Regions from separate parts of the Comamonas testosteroni genome, predicted to be linked through region 4. Evidence: predicted binding sites of a transcription regulator. Region 4 holds the regulator's gene; each other region holds the start of a gene.
What was found. The regulator FNR, encoded in region 4, switches genes on or off when oxygen is low (the NO sensors DNR and NnrR bind a similar motif). The targets are predictions, from matches to a motif close to TTGATNNNNATCAA.
Positions count from the first base shown of each region.

Region 1: the regulator FNR is predicted to act here: its motif matches at 2,989-3,002, upstream of F0P97_RS17430 (DUF2189 domain-containing protein).
Region 2: the regulator FNR is predicted to act here: its motif matches at 2,924-2,937, upstream of cydD (thiol reductant ABC exporter subunit CydD).
Region 3: the regulator FNR is predicted to act here: its motif matches at 2,330-2,343, upstream of F0P97_RS15475 (hemerythrin domain-containing protein).

Region 1 covers NZ_CP043568.1:3,778,653-3,784,191, reverse strand. Annotated here, with positions in the region: gene F0P97_RS17445 (MFS transporter) at 1-939, shown strand, start outside; gene F0P97_RS17440 (BON domain-containing protein) at 1,116-1,625, shown strand; gene F0P97_RS17435 (PLP-dependent transferase) at 1,710-2,933, shown strand; gene F0P97_RS17430 (DUF2189 domain-containing protein) at 3,156-3,953, shown strand; gene F0P97_RS17425 (hypothetical protein) at 3,974-4,192, shown strand; gene F0P97_RS17420 (arylesterase) at 4,210-4,941, opposite strand; gene F0P97_RS17415 (ABC transporter ATP-binding protein) at 4,940-5,539, shown strand, end outside.
Region 2 covers NZ_CP043568.1:4,343,808-4,349,346, forward strand. Annotated here, with positions in the region: gene F0P97_RS19990 (amino acid ABC transporter ATP-binding/permease protein) at 1-1,091, opposite strand, end outside; gene cydD (thiol reductant ABC exporter subunit CydD) at 1,088-2,821, opposite strand; gene F0P97_RS20000 (NAD(P)H-dependent flavin oxidoreductase) at 3,063-4,019, opposite strand; gene F0P97_RS20005 (ABC transporter substrate-binding protein) at 4,304-5,434, opposite strand.
Region 3 covers NZ_CP043568.1:3,368,804-3,374,342, forward strand. Annotated here, with positions in the region: gene F0P97_RS15465 (ABC transporter substrate-binding protein) at 1-437, opposite strand, end outside; gene F0P97_RS15470 (Rieske 2Fe-2S domain-containing protein) at 442-1,761, opposite strand; gene F0P97_RS15475 (hemerythrin domain-containing protein) at 1,801-2,286, opposite strand; partial or broken gene F0P97_RS15480 (IS3 family transposase) at 2,462-2,761, shown strand; partial or broken gene F0P97_RS15485 (IS3 family transposase) at 2,804-3,073, opposite strand; partial or broken gene F0P97_RS27685 (IS5 family transposase) at 3,133-3,625, opposite strand; partial or broken gene F0P97_RS15495 (IS481 family transposase) at 3,665-4,603, shown strand; gene F0P97_RS15500 (LysR substrate-binding domain-containing protein) at 4,721-5,539, shown strand, end outside.
Region 4 covers NZ_CP043568.1:2,292,830-2,298,368, reverse strand. Annotated here, with positions in the region: gene F0P97_RS10495 (sulfite exporter TauE/SafE family protein) at 1-118, opposite strand, end outside; gene hemN (oxygen-independent coproporphyrinogen III oxidase) at 122-1,504, opposite strand; gene fnr (fumarate/nitrate reduction transcriptional regulator Fnr) at 1,773-2,495, shown strand; gene F0P97_RS10480 (hypothetical protein) at 2,634-2,897, opposite strand; gene F0P97_RS10475 (FixH family protein) at 3,274-3,579, opposite strand; gene ccoG (cytochrome c oxidase accessory protein CcoG) at 3,706-5,148, opposite strand; gene ccoP (cytochrome-c oxidase, cbb3-type subunit III) at 5,231-5,539, opposite strand, start outside.

The DNA.
Region 1 (5,539 bases), 1.5 Mb from region 4:
GGGCGTTTCATGGTGGGGGTGTCATCAAGCCTCATCACCATCAGCGCCACCACGGGCCTGACACTGCTGGCGGCCAGCGGAAGCACCCATCTGCAGCCTCAGCGGGTGGCCATGATGGCCAGCTTTCTCAATGTGCTGGGCTTTGGTCTGGGGCCCTTGATCGGTGGCGTGGCGGGGCAGTGGCTGCCTCAGCCCTTGACGACGGCCTATCTGGTGCCGCTGGTGCTGGGCTGCATCGGTGTGGCGGGCGTTGTCACGCTCAAGCTGCCGGAATCGGTGCAGCAGGACGCGGGCCAACCGGGGCAGGCATCGGGCCGCCTGCACTGGCGGGACTGCCTGCCGCGGCTGATCTGGCCTGTGCGCGAGGATTCCCTGGCTTTTGCACTGACCTGCGGCTACCCGTTCGTGGCGTTCGGCGTATTCGGGCTGTATGCCTCCATGGCGCCGCTGTTTCTGCAGCAGATGATTCCCTGGAGCGGCCCTGCGGTCAGCGGTACGGCCATTGCGGTGATTTTGCTCGTCTCTGCGGGCATTCAGCTGGTGGCTGCCAGCTTGCCGCTGCACCGCTGCGGTTTTGCCGGCATGGCGCTGCTGGCGCTCAGCAACGGCATGCTGCTGCTGAATCTGCAGATGCGCTCGGCGCTGCTGTTCATCTTGGGCGTGTGTTTGACGGCACTGGGGCATGGCATGTGCATGCTGGCCGGCATGACCATGGTGGGCCGTCTTGCCAGGCCCGACAACCGGGCAGGCATGTTGTCCAGCTATCAGACCATCGGTCTGCTGGGATCCATGCTGCCCATGATGGCAGTGGGCTGGATTGCCGACCACTGGAGCGTGAAGCTGGCCGTGAGTCTGTTTGCCTGCTTCGTCATGCTGTTGGCTACCCTGCTGGGGTTGGCATTTGCGCGCCATCCGCGCATGCAAGGGGTTGCGGACTAGCGCATGGCTTGCATAGAGTTTCTGTAAATCACAGAAGAAAACACTTATTAATCAAATGTCACAAATTCGGACAAATTTGTCCTACAGAGATGCTGGAAAAGTTCGTATCCGAGCCAAAATGGTGGTTCGTTACAGTTGACCGTCATGTTTTTGCAAGCATTAAGGGAGAAATCGATATGACCACTATGTTCAAGCGTTCCGCTCAAGTTCTGGCCATTACCGCCTTGGCCTTTGGCTTGGCTGCCTGCGGCAAGTCCGACGACAACAAGACCGCTGGCCAGAAGCTCGATTCCGCCATTTCCCAGACCGAGAAGGCTGCGGAAAATGCTGGCAGCAAGATTGAAGAAGGTACGGCCAAGGCCGGCGATGCAGCTGCCGATGCATTGGCCAAGGCTGGTGAAGCTACCGGTGCCGCCATGGAAAAGGCTGGCAACAAGATGGAAGAAGGCGCAGCCAAGGCGGGGGCTGCCCTCGATGACGCCGGCATCACCGCTGCCGTCAAGACCGATTTGATCAAGGCCCCGGAAATCAGCGCCCTGCAGATCAATGTGGACACCAAGGGCGGCGCAGTGACCCTGACCGGCACCGTGCCCAGCGAAGCCGTCAAGACCCAGGCCGGCGAGATCGCCAAGGCTGCCAAGGGCGTGACCTCGGTCAACAACAATCTGACCGTGAAGGCCGGCTGATACTCCTAGGCCGCCAACCCGCATGAAGCCAGAGCGCGCAAGCCCTCTGGCTTTTTTGTGGCTGCATGGCACTAAGATCAGGGCATGACCCAAGCCGACCACAAGCTTTCCACCCACCTGATCCATCATCCCTACAAGCCACCCACGGACTTCGAAGGCCCGCAGCTTGCCGTGCACAAGGCCTCGACCGTGTACTTCGAGAATGTGCAGGCCATGCGCGAGCGCCGCTGGCTGGACAAGAGCAGCTACACCTACGGCCTGCATGGCACGCCCACGACCTATGCCCTGGAAGAACGTCTGGCATCGCTGGAGGGTGGTCTGCAATGCCTGCTGGTACCCAGCGGCCTGGCCGCGATTGCCACGGTGTCGCTGGCGCTGCTCAGGACGGGCGACGAGGTGCTGCTGCCCGATAACGTATACGGTCCCAACAAGACGCTGACCGAGGGCGAGCTGGCCCATTTCGGCATTCGCCATCGGTACTACGACCCCATGAGTGTCGAAGATCTGGCGGCCAAGATCACGCCAGCCACCAAGCTGGTCTGGCTGGAGGCTCCTGGCTCGGTAACCATGGAGTTTCCCGATCTCGTCGAGCAGGTGCGCCTGTGCCGGGCCAGGGGCGTGACCATGGTGCTGGACAACACCTGGGGCGCGGGCCTGGCTTTCCGTCCCTTCGACCTGCTGGGCGATGGCAGCCTGGGCATCGATGTCACGGTCCATGCCCTGACCAAATACCCCAGCGGCGGCGGCGATGTGCTGATGGGCAGCATCATCACGCGCAACCAGCCCCTGCATATGCGCATCAAGCTCGCGCACATGCGCCTGGGCCTGGGCGTGAGCGGCAATGACGCTGAAGCCGTGTTGCGCAGCCTGCCCAGCATCGGTCTGCGCTATCACGCCCAGGACAAGTCGGCCCGCCAGCTGGCGCAGTGGCTGGCCACCCAAAGTGCCGTGGCGCAGGTGCTGCACCCCGCCATGCCTGGAGCCCCGGGCTACGCTTGCTGGAAGCAGCTGTGCGCACAAGGGCAGGGCCAGGATGGCGTGGCGGCAGGTCTGTTCAGCGTGGTCATTGACGAGCGCTTCGACCAGGAGGCCGTGGATCGCTTCTGCGACAGCCTGCACCTGTTCAAGCTGGGCTACAGCTGGGGCGGGCCTGTGAGCCTGGTCGTGCCCTATGAGCTGCCGCAGATGCGCAGCCGTGCCACACCCCATATCCAGGCGGGGACCGTGGTGCGCTTTGCCATCGGCCTCGAAGATGCGACCGATCTGCAGGCCGATCTGGCCCAGGCTCTGCTCAAGGCCTTTGGTTGAAGCTATTTAAATAGGAGCTGGCAGCGCTTGTTGAGAAGTGATTTCAGCGTCATTATTGACTGAAATCAATAAAAGATAAGTGCTGTGAGCTATTGTTTTGATAGTGAAGCGCGGAGGCTGGCATGCGGGCTTTCCGCAATGCAGATTCGAGGTTGAGCGGGTACCTTGTGCCTGTCAGTTGCTGCCAACCAGGTGCGGCACGGGCGACAAGGAGGGTCTCGCATGCAAGCTTCCCCTGTTTCCGAGGTCAAGGCCGAGTCCGGCAATCTGCAGATTCTGCAACTGCGCTGGAGCGAGCCCTGGCAATGGCTGCTGCTCGGTCTGGGCGATGTGCGTCGCGCACCGATGATTGCGCTGTTCTACGGCCTGTGTTTCTGGGGCATGGCGCGCCTGATGGCCTGGGTGTTTCGCTCCAGCCCCGAATATCTGATGTCCATGGCCAGCGGCTGTCTGCTGGTCGGACCCTTCATGGCCATGGGTCTGTACTACATCAGCAAGCAGCTGGAGCAGGGCAAGGCCGTGCTGATGTCGGAATCTCTGACTTGCTGGGACAAGCATCTGGCCAGCATGGGCATGCTGGTCATGGTGCTGATGGTGCTGGAGATGCTCTGGGGGCGCGCCGCCATGGTGGTGTTCGCCATCTCGTTCGATACCGGCATGCCCAGTACGGCGACCTTGCTGCAGACCCTGCTGCGGCCAGAGAACTGGGAATTCCTGCTGAGCTACACCGCAGTGGGCGGGATATTTGCTGCCTTGGTGTTTGCCAGCATGGTGGTTTCACTGCCAACCATTCTTGATCTGGATACCGATGCCTTGACGGCCTGCATCACCAGCATGCGCGTGGTAGGTGCCAATACGGGCGTGATGCTGTTGTGGGGGCTGATCATCACCGTGTTGATTATGGTCTCGCTGCTCTTCTACAGTGCAGGTCTGATCGTCATCGGACCGCTGCTGGGTTGCGCCAGCTGGCATGCCTATAAAGCCAGCGTCCGCGCCGAAAGCAAGGAGGATCCTGCTTGAGGCGCAATGAGGGGGATGCCATGGAGTTCTGGAACTGGCTGAAAAAAGTCTTTGCGCCCCAGCCAGGCGCTTCGGGCCACAGCACCGATTCGCAGCTGGCCTGGACTTCGGCGAGCAGCCGCGAAGATGGCCGCGACGTCTTCAACGACAGCTATTTCTGCGGCTCGGACAGCAGCGGGAGCGCTTGCAGCTCGGACGGCAGTGACGCAGGCGGTGATGGAGGAGGCGGCAGCGACTGAGGCCGCGCGGCCGTCGCTTATTTCAGCAGGGGCTTCAGCTTGGGCCAGACATTGGCCAGCATCTGTGGCTGAGCCTGGGCATTGGGGTGAATGCGGTCGCTCTGAAACCATCGCTCGGCATCCGCCGCATCGCCGATGCCCGACAGCAGAAACGGCACCAGCGGCAGACTTTGCGCGTCGGCAATGCTCCTGAACATCTCGGCAAATTGCTCGGTATAGGTTGCTCCATAGTTGGGCGGTACCTGCATGCCAACCAGCAGCACCTGGGCCCCGGCCTCCCTGGCGGCCTTGATCATGACTTCCAGATTTTGCTGTGTGCTCTGCAGCGCCAGGCCGCGCAATGCGTCGTTGCCGCCCAGCTCCAGAATCACGATGCCCGGCTCATGCTGCCTGAGCAGTGACGCCAGGCGCGCTCTGCCGCCGGCCGTAGTCTCGCCGCTGATACTGGCATTGACCACCTTGCGCGGATTTTTTTCGTCATTCATGCGCTGCTGCAGCAACTGTACCCAGCCCTTGCCGCGCGTCAGCCCGTACTCGGCACTGAGCGAATCGCCAAGCACCAGCACCGGGCCGGATTTCGCACCGGGAGCGGCCTTGGCCGGCTCCTTGTTCCTGGCAGGCGATGAGGCCACTGCCGCACCGCAAGCCCCTGAAATGGCTAGCGTCAGGGCAACAGCGATACAGTGACGGCGCTGCAGCGCAAAGTGCTGGCTGCGACTCTTGACGTTTTTGCTATCCAATTGATTCATGTCCACAACTCTTGCCATTCCTTTGATTGCCGTTGAGCAACTGTCCAAATCGGTGAGCGATTCCACAGGCGTGCTGGATATTTTGCGGGATATCAATCTGAGTTTCACGGCCGGTGAAACCGTTGCCATTGTGGGGGCCTCCGGCTCGGGTAAAAGCACTTTGCTGTCGATTCTGGCCGGCCTCGATACCCCCAGTCACGGCACGGTCCGCCTGCTGGGCCAGGATCTGTTTGCACTCAGCGAGGACGACAGGGCGGCGGTGCGGGCACAGAAGATGGGCTTTGTCTTCCAGAGCTTTCAGTTGCTGGGCAATCTCACGGCTTTGGAAAATGTCATGCTGCCGCTGGAGCTGGCGGGGCAGCGCGATGCGAGAGCACGGGCTTCGCAGATGCTGGAGCGTGTGGGCCTGGGTCAGCGTCTCAATCACTATCCCAGGCTGATGTCGGGTGGCGAGCAGCAGCGCGTGGCCCTGGCGCGTGCTTTTGTGGTGGAGCCGGCCGTGCTGCTGGCCGATGAGCCCACCGGCAGCCTGGACTTCGCCACGGGCCAGACCATCATGGAGCTGATGTTTGCGCTCAACCGCGAGCGCGGCACGACC
Region 2 (5,539 bases), 2.1 Mb from region 4:
TGGCGCACATTCAGGTCTATCGGCCCCAATTGACGAAGCCGGACAGCCTGCAGGCTGACGACCAGCTTCTGCATGGGCTGCTGCAGGCTCTCTGCCGCTTCGACCTTGGCCGCCAGCGGCGGAGCCAGCCTGCGCAGCGCCAGCCAGGTACGCCCGGCCTGCTCTGCCCCTCTGCGCAGAGCGGCAAAAGGCTCCATTGCCGACAGTGCCAGCAAAATACCCAGCGCAGCAACCGGCGCGTCGATGCGGCCCTGCTCCATCAACCAGGCCATCAGCAGCACGGATGCGCTCAAGGTAACGGCAGACACCGCACCATAAGCCAGGGCAGCGGCCGCTTCGGATTGATAAAGCCGCTCATCAGCCAGGGCGCTGCGCGCATCACTGTGCAGCACCTGTTGCACCTGGGCAGGCAACTGGCCCGCCATCAGCAGCTCGGTCTGGCCGGCAACCAGATCCACGGTCTGGGCACGCATGGCCTCCAGTGCCATGGCACGGCGTACGACAGCCTTGCGGCTGCGCAGACCATGCCACAGGGCAATACCCCAGCCGGTTGACAACAGCCATGCCAGGGCCAAAAAGCCCAGCCACCAGCGCATGAATCCGTAGGCCAGAGCCGCCAGCAAGGCCGCGCCCAGCGCCGCTACGGCCGGCACCAGCAGGCGCAGATAAAGATTGTCCAGGGCATCCACATCGGAGGTCAGACGCTGCAACAGCCTTGCCGGGCGCTGCAGCAGCAGGCGGGCAGCCTGCGGTCGAGCCCAGCTCAGGAACAGTCTCTGGCGCAAAGCGGCCAGCACGGCCAGCGTGGCATCGTGGGTCACCAGGCGCTCGGCATAGCGGGCACCGGTGCGGCCCACAGCCAGCAGGCGAATGCCGGCCGACGGCATGAACACATCGAACACCAGGGCCGTAGCAGGCACCAACCCGGCCAGGGCCGTGGCCGTGATGAACCAGCCCGACAGGCCCAGCAATGCCATGCCCATCAGCACCGTGAGCGCAGCCAGGGCAGCACCGCCCAGCCAGAGATTGCGCGGTGCCATCTGGCCCAGCAGCTTCAGCATTTCGCGCATTGAGATGTCCCGTGTCTTCATACCTGCTGCTCCTCTTGCCGTAGCAGCAGTGGCAGCTCGATCACGCGATCCATGGCAGCGGCCAGCTGTGCATCGTGGGTCGCGACCAGCATGGTGCGGCCCCTGGCCAGATGGCGCAAGGACTGCGTGATCTGGGCCGCTGTCTCGGGATCCAGATGAGCGGTAGGTTCATCGACCAGCAGCAGTCCGGCCTGTGTCTGCGCGGCCATGCGCGCCAGGGCCAAACGTACCACCTCGCCACCGGAGAGGCCTGCGCCGCCCTCACCAAGACTTGCACCGGGACGATGCGCCAAGGTCTCGTCGAGTGCCGCCTGCTGCGTGGCTTCGGCAATCTGTTCGGGTCCTACAGCGCAGCGCCCCAGCGCGATGTTGCGCGCGGCCGAGCCGGCAAAGACATGGGGCAACTGACCCAGCCAGGCCATGCGCTGGCGCAGCTGTATTGCGCTGCGGGCATCAAGCGCTCGCCGATCGACTTCGATACGACCTTGCTGAACCGGCAAAAGGCCCGCAATCTGAGCCAGCAGTACGGATTTTCCGCTGCCACTGGGACTCCACAGCGCCACATGTTCGCCGGCCTGTATGTGCAAAGACAGTGGCGCAAGACTGGAGTCACTGCCTGGTGCCTGAACCTTGAGTTCCGAAACGCTTACGGACACAGGCCGGCCAGGCGAGGAATGATCATTTTCCGGGAGTGCTGGTTCAGCAGCATGCTGTGCACCAACGATCTGCACAGACTGGGCCTGCATGCTCTGCAAGGTCTGCAGCGCTGCCTCGCCGGCGGCTCTGTCATGCCAGACGGCCGAGAGATCGCGCAAAGGCTCGAAAAATGCCGGTGCCAGCAGCAGCACGAACATGGCCTGACCCAGGCCGAGCTTGTCGCCCCAGGCTCCGAAATTCAGCGTGCCCAGCAGGTGAAAGCCTATATAGACGGCCACCATGGCCACGCCCAGCGCCGAGAAAAGCTCAAGCACCGCAGAAGACAGAAAGGCAATACGCAGCACGCGCATGGTGCGGGCGCGCAGATCTTCGGCATGCTCACGCAGCCGCTGGCCTGTCAGTTCCACGGCATGCAGAGCACGCAGTGTGCTCAGACCGCGCAGGCGGTCCAGCAAAAACGCATTCATGTGGCCCAGCTGCAGCATCTGCTCTTCGCTGGCCGCCTTGGCACGCCAGCCCACGATCGCCATGAAGAGTGGAATCAGCGGCGCGGCAACCATCAAAATCAGAGCCGCTACCCATGACTGCAAGGCCACGGCAGCCAGAATCACCAGAGGCAGCACACGCACACGCCACATCGCACTCTGGTAGCGCGCCAGCCACGGAACAATGGCCTCGGCCTGCTCGGCCATGGCGCTGGCGGCCTGACCCGAGGCAGGGCGGCTTTTGTCCAGCGGCGATGTCTGGGCCAGCGACTGCGCCACCTGGGCACGCAAGCTGCTGAGCTGTGCGCGCGCTGCACGATTGGCCAGCATGCCGCCATGGCCTTCTGCCCAGGCTCGCAGCAAGCCCAGCAGCAACACGCCAGCCGCCATGGGCCAGACGGCCGCCATGCCCTGACCGTTGGCCATGAGCTGTACAGCCCAGGCCAGCAAGGCTGCCTGCGGCAGCCATATCAGTCCGGCAAGCACCTGCCACACAGCTCCCGCGCTGGGGCGACGGATGACGCTCGCCAACTCGGCATGTGCTGTATCGACCTGATTGTCGGTGGAGGAAGAAGGGGTGTGCTGCATTTCTCAATTTTCAGTATTTACTGAAATTAACGGAATACTACTCTTCTTTTGACAATCATCATGACTTGATATGCAAAAGCCAATTGCAGGACCAGGCCTACATTGATACGCATCAACTCCGAAGCGATTTAACAAGGGTTAACCCTTGTCAAAGTCGTGCTTGAGCAACATCAAGCGAGCAAGCCGCCCATAAAAAACGGCGTCCGAAGACGCCGTTGGCACAGAAAGATAGTGAACTGCCTCAGGCAACCAGCAGGCTGGCCTTGGCTTCGGCATATTCACGCTTGAGGCGAGCCACCAGCTCGGCCGTGGGCTGCACCTTGTCGACGGCACCGATGCCCTGGCCGCAGCCCCAGATGTCCTTCCAGGCCTTTTGCGCGCCGCCGCCAAAATTCATCTTGCTGGGGTCGGACTCGGGCAGGTTCTCCGGATCCAGACCTGCCGCACGAATCGACGGTGCCAGATAGTTGCCATGCACGCCTGTGAACAGATTGCTGTAGACCACGTCGTCGGAGTTGCCCTCGACAATCGCCTGCTTGTAGGCTTCCACGGCACGCGCCTCGTCGGTGGCGATGAAGGCCGAGCCGATATAGGCAAAGTCCGCACCCATCGCCTGGGCCGCGAGAACCGCTCCCCCCGTGGCAATCGATCCGGACAGCGCCAGCGGGCCGTCAAACCATTGGCGAATTTCCTGCACCAGGGCAAACGGGCTCTTCACACCCGCATGGCCGCCAGCACCGGCTGCCACGGCGATCAGGCCGTCGGCACCTTTTTCAATGGCCTTGCGCGCAAACTTGTTGTTGATGATGTCGTGCAGCACCACACCACCCCAGCTATGCACGGCCTGGTTCACATCTTCACGCGCGCCCAGGCTGGTGATGATGATGGGCACCTTGTACTTGGCGCAGACCTGCATGTCGTGCTCGAGACGGTCATTGCTCTTGTGCACGATCTGGTTGATGGCGAATGGAGCCGAAGGGCGATCGGGATGGGCCTTGTCCCAGGCAGCCAGAGTCTCGGTGATCTCTGCCAGCCAGTCTTCCAGCTGCTCGGCCGGACGGGCATTGAGCGAAGGCATGGAGCCGACGATACCGGCCTTGCACTGCTCGATGACAAGCTTGGGATTGCTGATGATGAAAAGCGGCGAGCCGATGACAGGCAAAGCCAGCTTTTTGAGGGCTGGTGGCAGCTTGGACATATGTTGTCTCCTTCTTCGTTTTATGAATAAAAAAGGTCTGCAGCGTTGGTTCCAAATACGCTGTCAGCTCTTGTTTCAGAAGCAGTTCGAAGGGCGCCTCACTATTTGCACTCCTGTGCCGACGGTGAAGTCGTCCGACTGGCCTTTGGCCAGTTTCGCCTGCCATGGCGCCACTCCCTGTCCCCAGGGCAACAGTTTTTGCTTTCTCTGTGTACGGAGGATCATCGTGAGGGGAGCGGCCGCAAAAAAGGCCTGAACGCGGTACTGCGTCAGGCCTTGGTTTCTTACTGCGTCACACGCCCGGCGGCATTGACGATGGACAGGTCCACATATTTGGATCCCACTTGCCCGGGCTTGAAGTTCACCCAGTAGCCGCCCAGGTCATAAGACTCCAGTCCGCGCAAGGCAGCACTCATTTTTTCCGGCGTCAGCGGCTGGCTGCGACGCATGGCCTCCACGATGACTTTGGCATTCACAAAGCCTTCCATCATGGCAAAGCTCACCGGAACGTCCAGGGACTTGCCTGCAGCAATCGTCGCGTCGCGAAACTCCTTGTTGAGCTTGCCCGAGACCTTGTAGGGACTGGGCACCACCTGGGCAATCGACAGACCGCTCATGTACTCCACAGGAAGACGCTTGGCCAACTGCTCGATATCGGCCTCGGCCGTGGCATAGACCTGGGCGGTACCGCCCTCCATGCGATACGCCTCGACAAATGCCGCTGTGGCAGGGCTGGAAGCCACCAGGAGAATGGCTTGAGGCGAAGTCTTGGCGGCCCGCAGCTCCTGCACAGCCTTGCCCGAGCCACCTCGGCTCTTGAGCATGGCCGAAGCCACCAGCTTGGCCCCGCTGGGGTTCACGGCCTTGGTCACCAAGGCCGTCAGCTCCTGTGCATCGGGACGCTCCTCGAACACCAACGCCAGCCGCGTGATGCCGACGGTGGCCAGGTGGGTGGAAATCTTTGCAACCTGCTCGGCAAGCCCTGCACGCGTGGAGAACATCTGCGGCGATGCCAGCACTCGGGTGTCCGTGCTCTGATAGCCCACCAGCGGAATCTGCGAACCATCCAGAGCCTTGCTCTCCAGCAAGGCCGAGAGATTGCGATTGCCGAAATAGCCTGCCAGCACCACGGGCTTGGATTCGCTCAGCAGCTTGCGCGTCTTGGTCACGGTCTCTTCAGGGTGGCCCACATCATCGAGCACAGCCAACTCCACAGGTTGGCCCTGCACGCCACCGGCCTTGTTGACCTGGTCAAAGTACAGACGCATGCCCTGCGCATAGGCCCGTCCCTGACTGGCTTCAGCCCCCGACATCGGGGCCACCTGCCCAACCGTCCAGGCCTGCGCCACCAAAGCAGCACCTGCACACATCGCGACCAAACCGACTCGCGCCAACACCCAATGCTTGCGATTCATTCAGAGTCTCCCTCTCCATCAATGCAGTGGGTCTGAAGCGCCCATGCAGCTGCCGAATTATTGTTGATGACCTGACCTGTACGAGCCAGGCGCCCATGGAAAAAG
Region 3 (5,539 bases), 1.1 Mb from region 4:
CGACCGGGCGTCTCAATGCCTCCGCGTACCCAGGTCACATCGGAGGGACTGACTCCGAAATCGTCTTGCAAGACCGCTCGTGCCCATACATTAGCGGTAAGTTGATACTCAGGTACACCAATGCGCTTGCCCTTCAGGTCAGAAGGCTCCCTAATACGGTCCTTGCGGACGTAGATTGATGTGTGCCGAAAAGCCCGCGACAGAAAGACCGGCAGCGCGATATAGGGACACTCACCGCGCGAGTGTTTCACCAAGTAGCTGGAGAAAGAAAGCTCGGTGACGTCGAAGTCAATGCTACGCATCGCTCGGAAGAACATCTCCTCGGGATTGAGGAGCATATACACTGGGTCGACGCCATCTATTTGCACACGGCCATCGAACAATGCTCGAGTACGGTCGTAGTCGCCCATAGCGACGGAAAGTTGGAGTTTACTCATGGGATCAGGACTTCACGGAATAGGAGGGTTCGAACTCGGGGCGATCCTGGCCATCCAGCCAGACATAGTGAGCGTCATATGTGCGCCAGTCGGTCGTCTTTGGGACGATGGCTTGGAAGGAACAGACCGTTGGCGTCGCCGCCTCGACCCCCGTCCCGATGGCAGGTGCCCCTTGCTCGAAGGCCTTCACCGCGTCGAGCATCTGCTTGCGAAATTCCACGATAGCCAGATCGCTTGCGCCCAGGCGGTCATGGGTACGGTCGGCGATGGGCCCCATAGTCAGCCACATCGCGACATCTTGGTTAGGGAAACCAGTGATGCCAGTGAAGTTACCGGCCTTCATAGCGTTACGGTCCTGCCAGAATTTGTTTGCTTCATTGCGCAAGGGACGGTAGTTTTGATCCAGGTCGACCCCCACCGTCTGACGCAAAAACTTGCGCCAGGTTTCAGTCTCCGGCGTTTGCGACGGATGGCCCCACGCGATGAAATAGAACGCCGTGTTTGTGTCATCCATCGGCACGTTAATGTTGGCCACGTTATAGAGGTTGTTTGGCGGGATCAGCGCAGTAGCCGGGGCCACGAAAACCGTGGAGCGCACGTAATCGTTCTCCGCAGCATTCGAGAGCGGCCGGCGCAACGCGGCATAGCGAAAACCGTAACCGGTACGCTGCACCTGCATGCGCGGAGCCTTGTCGGTCGAGGGACGCAGCCAAGTCTTGTCGGTGGCCTTCGCGCCATCGACCCGAGCCGGCACCATATCTGAGGAATGGAGACTGGAGCTATGGGCTGAGTCGATAGCGCCTTCGAGAATCTGCGCCCAGTTGCACGGCAGTAGCACCTTCGCGATGCTCACCCGCGTGTCGGCCGTTGGCGCCCATGCCGGCGGCAGGAATTCAGGCATGGTTTCCTTCGGCCCCATGTAAGCCCACACCATACCGGCCCACTCTTGGGTCGGATACGCGGTGTGCTTAACCTTGTCAACCATGCCGCTGGCTGCTGGCTCGGACGCCATCTCCAGCACGTTGCCATCGACATCCATCTTCCAGCCGTGGTAGAGGCAGCGCAGACCTCCCTCCTCGTTGCGACCGTACACCAGCGAGGCTCGGCGGTGAGGGCAATACTCGTCCATGACACCGACGCGGCCCTCACTGTCGCGAAAGACCACCAGATCCTCGCCGAACGCACGCGCTTTCACTGGCGTACCGTCGGGCTCACCCACCTCCTCCACTAGGCAGATGGGCGTCCAATGGCGACGCATGAGACGCCCCATCGGGGCGTCGCCTTCAACGCGACAAAGCAGCTCGTTTTCTTCGTGGGTCATCATGATGAATTCTCTACAGGGGTGATTAAAAAAGGGGTTGAATTAGGTCGCCAAGGCAGCCGCAGATTTGCGCACCTTGCGCAGCACTATCGGTTTAGCGCCGTGCTGCAGCTTGCAAAGCCAATGGGAAAGGGCCGAATCGAGGTGCTGGACATGGGCAGGGAACCAGGCAGCCAACTCATCCGCCAACCTGTATGCGACGCTGATTTCGTCGCTGCAATCCAGACGCCGGAGCACACCCCGAAGCGTCGAAAGCACGGCATCGTGCTCACGAATGTGACAGTCGCGCGGAGGAAATTGCGTACCAACCATCAGCTCGTTCTCAGCTGCGAAGTGCGATGCAGCATGCGCGATTACCGCTTCGAGCGCTTGCGCCATATCGGAAGCACTGGCGCGCTGCATGCGCTCGATTAGCCAAGCGAGCCGCTCGTGCTCATCATCGATTGGCACTTGCCCCAGCAACAGCGCCTCTGACCAGAGCGGCGGCTGCTCAGTTGACTTCGGAATAATCAAAGCAGACATCGACATACACAGTTGATCCGTATTTTTTATTAGATACCTAACAATTATATTGATGCACATTCATATCAACAATGGATTCCATCCCCGTGGTTTCCCTAGAATAGTTTTACAACTAACAATTACCCAAACCACATTCACACACGACCTTGGGCCACAATCGGTGGTCCACAAGCGCCTCTAACGGGTCATGGCGCGGCATCAATTGCTGCTGCCAAAGACGCCCAGTCGGCGGTATTCGAGCCTCATTCACGATGGCCAGGTCAGTGTGCCGATGAGCAACATGCGCTGGTGCTCTGACGGCTTTGAGATCAAGTGCGCTTCGGGCGAGACGGTCACAGCCACCTTCGCCAAGGACTGCTGCGACCGGGAGATCCTGGCCTGGCGCGCTTGGGAGGGCAAGGGACTTGCGGGAGAGCCTGTGCACGACATGCTGGCGGAAGCCGTGGAGCGGCGCCTTGGCACAGTTGAAGCTGTGCTCCAATGGGAGTGGACGGCCCCTACTCCAGTAGACAAATTCCCAGCCTCAAGACCGGATACGCTCAAACGCTTCGGGACTAATGCCACCCAGATGACTGTGGCGGCGTGAGCGGTTGTAGAACACCTCGATGTAGTCAAACACATCGGCCCGGGCCATGTCCCGGGTCTTGTAGATCCGCTTGCGAATGCGCTCCTTCTTCAGACTGCTGAAGAGCGATTCCATGACGACATTGTCCCAGCAGCTTCCTCTGCGACTCATGCTGGGTACTCGGCCATGGGCTCGGTACAAGCGTTTGGAGTCAACGCTGCTGTATTGGACGGATTCAACCGGTCGTCGCAACATCTTCAATCATGGAGGTGTTACGGGAAGACTTACAGGGCAGATGCAGAAGTCAACGGGGCGCTCAACAATGCCCACAGATCTACGCCTTCAAGAAGCTGCTCTACACCTTGAAGATCATGCCGTTGGACTGGCAACAAAACAAATCGCATCAAGTTCCCGAGGGCATCTGTCAGCGCCAAGATCTTGGTGGACAAACCACCTCGACTGCGACCTGTGGCCTGGCCCGCAGACCCCCTTTTGCACCCTGACCATGCCGGTGCACTCGCACAATCGTTGCATCCACCATCACGTATTCCATGTCCGGTTGATCGCTGACTGCATCAAACAGCTTTTGAAAACCATCAGCTTTGACCCAGTCGCGAAACCGCTGGAAGACGGTGTTCCACTTGCCAAACTCAGGCGGCAAATCTCGCCAAGGGCTACCTGTTCGTGTAATCCAAAGCACTGCTTCCAAGAAGAGTCGATTGTTGGAGCCACTGCGTCCTCGGTCTCCAACTGTTTGATCCCAGGTTTTGATGGTGCAATCTTTTCCCATGAATGGAAGGAAGCGCTATGGCCTAAGTTCTGCACGGGAGCGCCACCACGAAAGAGGCGATCCGTCGAGCGGTGCAACATAGTCAAGAGAGCCTGAGAGCGCTTTCTGCGCGCTATGACATCGGTCAGAAGACGGTGGCGAAGTGGAAGAAACGGACCTCAATCACGGATCTGCTAACAGCGCCTAGGCAGTCGTACTCCAGCGCTTTGTCCGCTGAGGATGAAGCCGCGATCGTCGCCTTTCGCAGGTATACCCTGCTGCCGCTGGACGACTGCCTCTACGCGCTGCAGCCGACTATCTCACATCTGACACGCTCGTCGTTGCACCGCTGCTTGCAGCGGCACGGTATCTCGCGGCTGCCCTAGGTGCAGGGCGACAAACCAGCCAAGAAGCGGTTCAAGAGCTACCTCATCGGCTACGTCCATATCGACATCGCCGAAGTGCTGACAGCCGAAGGTAAGCTCTATCTCTTCATGACCATCGACAGGACGTCCAAGTTCGCACTCACCGAACTCCATCCCTCGGCCGACAAGATGACTGCTGCGCAGTTCCTCCGCAATATGATCGCGGTGGTGCCATATGCCCTGCATACGGTGCTTATCAATAACGGCATCCAGTTTGCCAACCGCAGATCAAACCGGTACGCTTTCCAGCACATCTTTGGTCGGGCCTGCGAGGAGCATGGTATCGAAAACCGCCTGACCAAAGTCAAGCATCCGTGGACCAATGGGCATGTTGAGCGGATGCACAGGACCATCAAGGAAGCCACCGTCAAGCGCTTCCACTATGACGATCATGCGCAGTTGCGGCAGCACCTCGCCAACTTTATCGTCGCCTACAACTTCGGCCTCAGGCTCAAGACCCTTAAGAGACTGACGCCCTACGAATTCATCTGCAAACAGCGGACATCCGAGCCCGAGCGTTTCAGGATGGACCCGATCCATCTAATGCTGGGACTAAACACCTAGTCAAAAGTTACTGATCAGCGCTCGCGTTGATGGGAAGTCTCTGTAATGCAACAACGCCGGATTTATGCAGAGATTCCTTAATGGTGGCAAGATCGCGCTCTGTTGAAGGCCGAGTACATGCGCAAAATCCCCAACTTCGTGCTTCTTCGTGCGTTCGAGGCTGCTGCCAGAAAAGGCAGCTTCGCATCAGCAGCGGCCGAGCTGAACTTGACGCCCTCCGCCATCAGCCATCAGGTCAAAGAACTTGAGGAGGTGTTTGGCAAACCGCTGTTCCATCGCCTTCACCGCCGTGTGGACCTCACAGCCGAGGGGGCTCGTTTAGCCGATGGTCTGACGCGCGTCATGGACGCACTGGAAGCAAGCTGTTCGGAAGTCCGCCTGGCTCCGTCAGGCCAGGTCCTGTCGCTTTACTGCGCACCGAGCTTTGCTGCGAAGTGGCTTAGTCCGAGGCTTGCTGACTTCGCCCTGAACCATCCGGGAATCGCTATTCGGCTCACCAGTGCGGCAGAGCCGCTTGACCTCATACGAGCTCGAGAAATAGACGTTGCGATTTCGTACGGCTCCGCAGTTCAAAGGCCAGGTATCGATGTGACTGCGCTTGGGAAAGAGGCCATCGTTCCTCTGTGCTCTCCTACCCTCATCTCGAGGAAGCGCACTGCTCGCGAACTCATCAGCGAATGCAACCTCATAGATTCGCAGCTGAGCCGGGTCACCTGGCGTGATTGGTTCGCCATGAACGGACTGACTACAGCCCCGAAGGTGAATCAGTCATTCGACCGTGCTGCCTTGGCCATCTCCGCCGCTGTTGATGGACTTGGCATCACCTTGGAATCAACCCGTTTTGCCGAGAAGGAACTGGCACGCGGAGACCTCGTGGAGCTTGGCACGAAAGAGTTTCCTCGGGTCTCGCGCGAGACGCACTTTTTCTCTGTTCGC
Region 4 (5,539 bases):
CGTCGCTGGTAGGCCTTGCACCCGTCACAACGCTGCAGGGTGCAGCGCACATCACAAGACAATGGGGCCCACCCACGAGCCCCATGATCAAAGCAGTCCAGACCAGCGAAAACAACATGCGCTAGATGATGCGCGAAAAGCGCGCGCGGTTTCGGTCGGCCTGCAAATATCGATCAAACAGCATGGCTACTCCGCGCACAAAAAACCAGCCCAGGCCCGTGACCTTGAAGCCCTCGTCGGATAGCTGAACCAGGCCATTGCGCTGCATTTCCGCCAGTGCTGCCAGCTCCCGAGCAAAGTACTCGCGGAAATTGATCAGCCAGGCCTGCTCCATCGGCTCATACAGGACGGAGCCCTGACACATGATGGCCATGATGATGGCTCTGCGCACCAGATCGTCACGCGAGAGCGCCAATCCGCGCTGCACGGGCAGCATGCCGCCATCAATGGCGTCGTAATACTCTTCCAGGGTCTTGACGTTCTGGCTGTAGGTGGCGCCCACCTTGCCGATGGCCGATACGCCCAACGCAATCAGGTCGCAATCGGGCTGGGTGCTGTAGCCCTGGAAATTGCGATGCAGGCGCCCCTGGCGCTTGGCGACGGCCAGAGAGTCGTCGGGCAGCGCAAAGTGATCCATGCCCACATAGACATAGCCGCCATTCATGAAGGCATCAATTGCGCCGGAGAGCATGTTCAGCTTGTCCTGTCCCATGGGCAAGTCAGCGGATGCAATACGCCTTTGCGGCTTGAAGCGCTCAGGCAGATGCGCATAGGCATACAACGCAATGCGGTCGGGACGCAGCTCATTGACCTGGGCCAGCGTTCGCGCAAAAGACTCGGTTGTCTGCTTGGGCAGACCGTAGATCAGGTCCACATTGATGGAGACAAAGCCCAGACGGCGGGCCTCGGCCACCAACTCAAAGACTTGCTCGGCGGGCTGCTCCCGGTGCACCGCTTTCTGCACTGCGGGATCAAAATCCTGCACGCCAAAGCTCAGGCGATTGAAGCCCATGTCCTTGAGTGCCTTCAACCTCTCGTTGCTGACCGTGCGCGGATCGACCTCGATGGAATACTCGCCGGCTGGATCGAGCTTGAAATGCTCACGCATCAGAAGCATCAGCTGCCGCAGCTCGGCATCGCTGAAGAAGGTCGGCGTGCCGCCTCCCAGATGCAGCTGGCTTACCAACTGGCCTTTACCGCAATGCTCGGTATGCATGGCCAGTTCACGGCTCAGATAATCCAGATACTCGGCAGCCTTCTCATGATGCTTGGTCACGATCTTGTTGCAGGCGCAGTAATAGCAAAGCGACTCGCAAAACGGCACATGCACATAAACGGACAGGGGCAAGGCACGTGAGCCCGAATGCGTCTTGCGCTGTTTCAATGCCAGGATATAGTCATCTGCACCAAAAGCCTCAACAAAACGGTCGGCTGTTGGGAATGATGTGTAGCGTGGGCCGGGGATATCAAAGCGGCTCAGCAACTCAGGCGTGACTGCGGTCATAACTGGGAGTTAGGGTGCGCCCACACTCTGTATAGAGCAGATTTCAATGGAAATCAGATCCTGAAAATCATGCCCGAAATAGGCAAAAGCGCATGTTTTTGAACGAATACGGGCAATGTGCCCCAAGGCAATCACCCTGTCCTTGATGAAAATCAAGAGACATCAAGGCGAGTGCTGCGACAATTTGATCCATCTCATCTTCAACCACGAGGTCAACGACCGGCGCGACTCTCCACTCTGTGTCTGTCTGCGCCGTTGCTAAAAGCCCATGAATCTTCAGACCATCAAAGCATCCTGCTCCAACTGCAATCTGCGTGAACTGTGCATGCCCATGGGCCTGGACGATGAACAAATGGAGCGTATTGACGAGATTGTGGCCACGCGCCGCAAGGTCAAGCGCGGCGGGCTGCTATTTCGCAATGGAGAAGAGTTCACCTCGCTGTACGCCATTCGCACCGGCTTCTTCAAGACCAGCGTGGCCACTGAAGACGGACGCGACCAGGTCACAGGCTTTCAGATGGCCGGCGAGATCATTGGCCTGGACGGCATCGTCAACGACCACCACACCTGCGATGCCGTGGCCCTGGAAGATGCCGAAGTCTGCATCATGCCTTTCGACAAGCTCGAGCAGCTCTCGCGCGAAGTCACGGCGCTGCAAAATCATGTGCACAAGGTCATGAGCCGCGAAATCGTGCGCGAGCATGGCGTAATGCTGCTGCTGGGCAGCATGCGCGCCGAAGAGCGTCTGGCAGCCTTTGTGCTGAACCTGGTGCAGCGTCTGTCGGCACGCGGCTTTTCGAAGTCGGAGTTGGTGCTGCGCATGACGCGTGAAGAAATCGGCAGCTATCTGGGCCTCAAGCTGGAGACCGTGAGCCGCACCTTCTCCAAGTTCGCCGAGGAAGGCATCATCGAAGTCAGACAGCGCCATCTGCGCATTCTGGATACCGATGCGCTCAAGCGCATCGTCAACAGCCAGCAATGCCAGGGCTAAGTTCAGACAGCGGGCTTTTTTGATGGCAGCGAATGCCTGCCAGAAGCTTCCCGCCGCCGAGGCCGCCGGCACAGAGAGCGACCAAGCACCATCCGGGGCCGCCACCGGCCCCGAAACTGCGGCCCTGTGCGCAGCGCTTCACTCGACCAGGGGCTCCGAGACTATGCCCTGGTTCAGATCGCTGGCCGAACGCCCCAACATGACAGTCATCAGTCCGCTGGCCACGGCGACCGCCCAGAAGGCAAAAAAGGCCAGGGTGTAAATGGCATTGCGCGACCATTCCAGAGGCGAGCCCAGCCAGTGCATGTCCAGCGGGTCCACAAAGGCAAATACCACCATTTCCATGATTGCCGCGGCCAGAAAAGCCGGCCAGACAATCCACATCCAGCGTCGAGCATCCATCGCGATTCTCCTTGGCCTGTGGTTTTGAACCCATTTTGCACAATTGCCATGACCTTCCCTGCCATACCAAGGGCATGCACTCAGATAGGAAACCCTGAACCGCTATTATTTAAAGAGCTTCCAGTGCATTCTTTGTATTGACTTAAGGTCAATATCTATCTGAAATAAGCTTTGATAAAGCGCTATGCGCTCCTGATATTGAACCCGCCCGGCCATCCTTTGCCGGTTTTTGAGCACTGCAGACAACCGTCCGACTCTGCGGTCGACCAAGACATAGAGCTCCGCCACGACCGGCCGTGCTCCAGAAAAGTCTGCAACCATAGGCGTAAAAAAAGGCCGCGGAAGCGGCCTTGAGGATGATGCGTTGAAATCGCAGTCAGCGATCCAGCGGATGATCCTTGGCTGGCGTCGCGGCATGGTTGCGCCCCGTCACTGCCGGCGCCAGGCTTTTTTCACTTTCGCTCAGGCGCTGGTTGATTTCCATGCCATGGCGGTAGTAGTCAGGGTCAATCACGGGATCGGGCCTGCTCATTGCGATGTATGCGGTGACAAAGCCGGCAATCACCACGATCACCGGGCCGGCGATGATGAGCCAGACATGGGCAAACTTCCACCAGGGCTTGCCGTCCTCAGGGTGGATGATCTTGGCCGTTTGCGAGACCTTGGCTTGTGCTGCCAACATGATGAAACCTCTTTCCAAAATTCTGACCACCCAGGCACGCATGGCAGGGTGGCATCAATTGTTGCCGATTGGCGGTGCCCTTGTCCGGCCTCCGTGATGGCTCATGAAGACCGGCAAGACTTGGCATTAACGCGGCACCAGGAACACCGTCTTTTCGGAAATACGCCCTGCTCCGGCAGTCACTGCATCCACATTGAAGTGTACGGGGTGCGAGCCGGGAGTGGCTGAGCCATACGGAATCTGCAGCCGCACCGCAATGCCACGTGTCTCTGCAGGGCCAACGCTCACTTCCTGATCGGATGCGACCTCCAGATTCTCCAGGCCCTCGGCGCTGATACGGTAGCGCTGCTCGGACTCGGTGGCGTTCATGATCTGCAGACGGTAGACGTTCTCCAGCTTGCCGCCCGCCACGATGCGCGAAAGCGCGGCACGGTCGCGAATCACGTCGACCTTGAGCGGCTCGCGCAGCACCAGACTGGCGATCATGGCGGCGCTGAGGGCTACCAGCACGGCCGAGTAGATCAGCACGCGCGGACGGAAAATGCGGCGAATCACCTGCACCTGCTTCCAGGCCTTGGCCACGGCATTCTGAGTGGTCAACCGGATCAGGCCACGCGGATACTCCATCTTGTCCATCACGGAGTTGCAGGCATCGATGCACAGACCGCAGCCGATGCACTCATACTGCAGCCCCTTGCGGATGTCGATGCCCACAGGGCAGACCTGAACGCAAAGCTTGCAATCTATGCAGTCCCCCAGGCCTTGTGCCTTGTAGTCAACGTCTTTCTTGCGCGGGCCGCGCGCTTCACCACGCTGGGCGTCGTAGCTGACGATCATGGTGTCCTTGTCGAACATGGCGCTCTGGAAGCGTGCATAGGGGCACATGTACTTGCAGACCTGCTCGCGCATATAGCCGGCATTGCCGTAGGTTGCGAACCCGTAGAACGCCACCCAGAAAATCTGCCAGCCGCCCTGGAAGGCCATCAGCTCCACACCCAGTTCACGGATGGGCACGAAGTAGCCGACAAAGGTGAAGCCTGTCCAAAGAGACAGAACGATCCAGAGAAACTGCTTGAGCGACTTCTTCCAGATTTTCTCGAAGGTCCAACCATGCTTGTCGATACGCATGCGGGCACTGCGATCGCCTTCGACCTTGCTCTCGATCCACATGAAGATCTCGGTGTAGACCGTCTGCGGACAGGAGAAGCCACACCACAGACGCCCGGCCACGGCGGTAAACAGGAACAGCCCCAGCGCGCTGATGATCAGCAGCCCCGTCAGATAGATGAAGTCCTGCGGATACAGCACCAGTCCGAACAGATAGAAGCGCCGCGCCCCGAGGTCGAACAGCACCATCTGGCGCTCACCCCACTGCAGCCAGGGCAGACCGTAGAAGACGATCTGGGTCAGGAACACCATGATCCAGCGCCAGCGCGAGAAGACGCCGCTGATGGCGCGCGAGTACACCTTCTGTTCGGAGGCGAACATGGGCATATATTCCTGACCGCCGTCCACAGGCTCAGCCGTGATCGGAATGACTTTGCGAGGTTTCTCCGGATCGCAGGGCATCGCAGTTCCTTAATATTTTTGTAATTACTGAAAATTCAAATGCGAAAAAGGCGGTGCCTCGGCACCGCCTTCATCACCCGTCTTACTTCCGGGCGCTTGCGTTGGACAGCCCCCAGACATAGGAAGCCAGCACCGCGATCTGCGCCTCGGTCAGCTTGTCCTTCTGAGCAGGCATCTCGTTCATCTTGCCATGGTTGACCATGTCGACAATGACGGACTCGCCCCAGCCATGCAGCCAGATGTCATCGGTCAGGTTGGGTGCGCCAAGCGCCTGGTTACCCTTGCCGTCCATGCCGTGGCAAGCCGCGCAGGCCACGAACTTGGACTTGCCCTGCGAAGCCTTGACGGCATCGTGGGGGCTGCCCGACAGGCTCAGCACATAGTGCGCCAC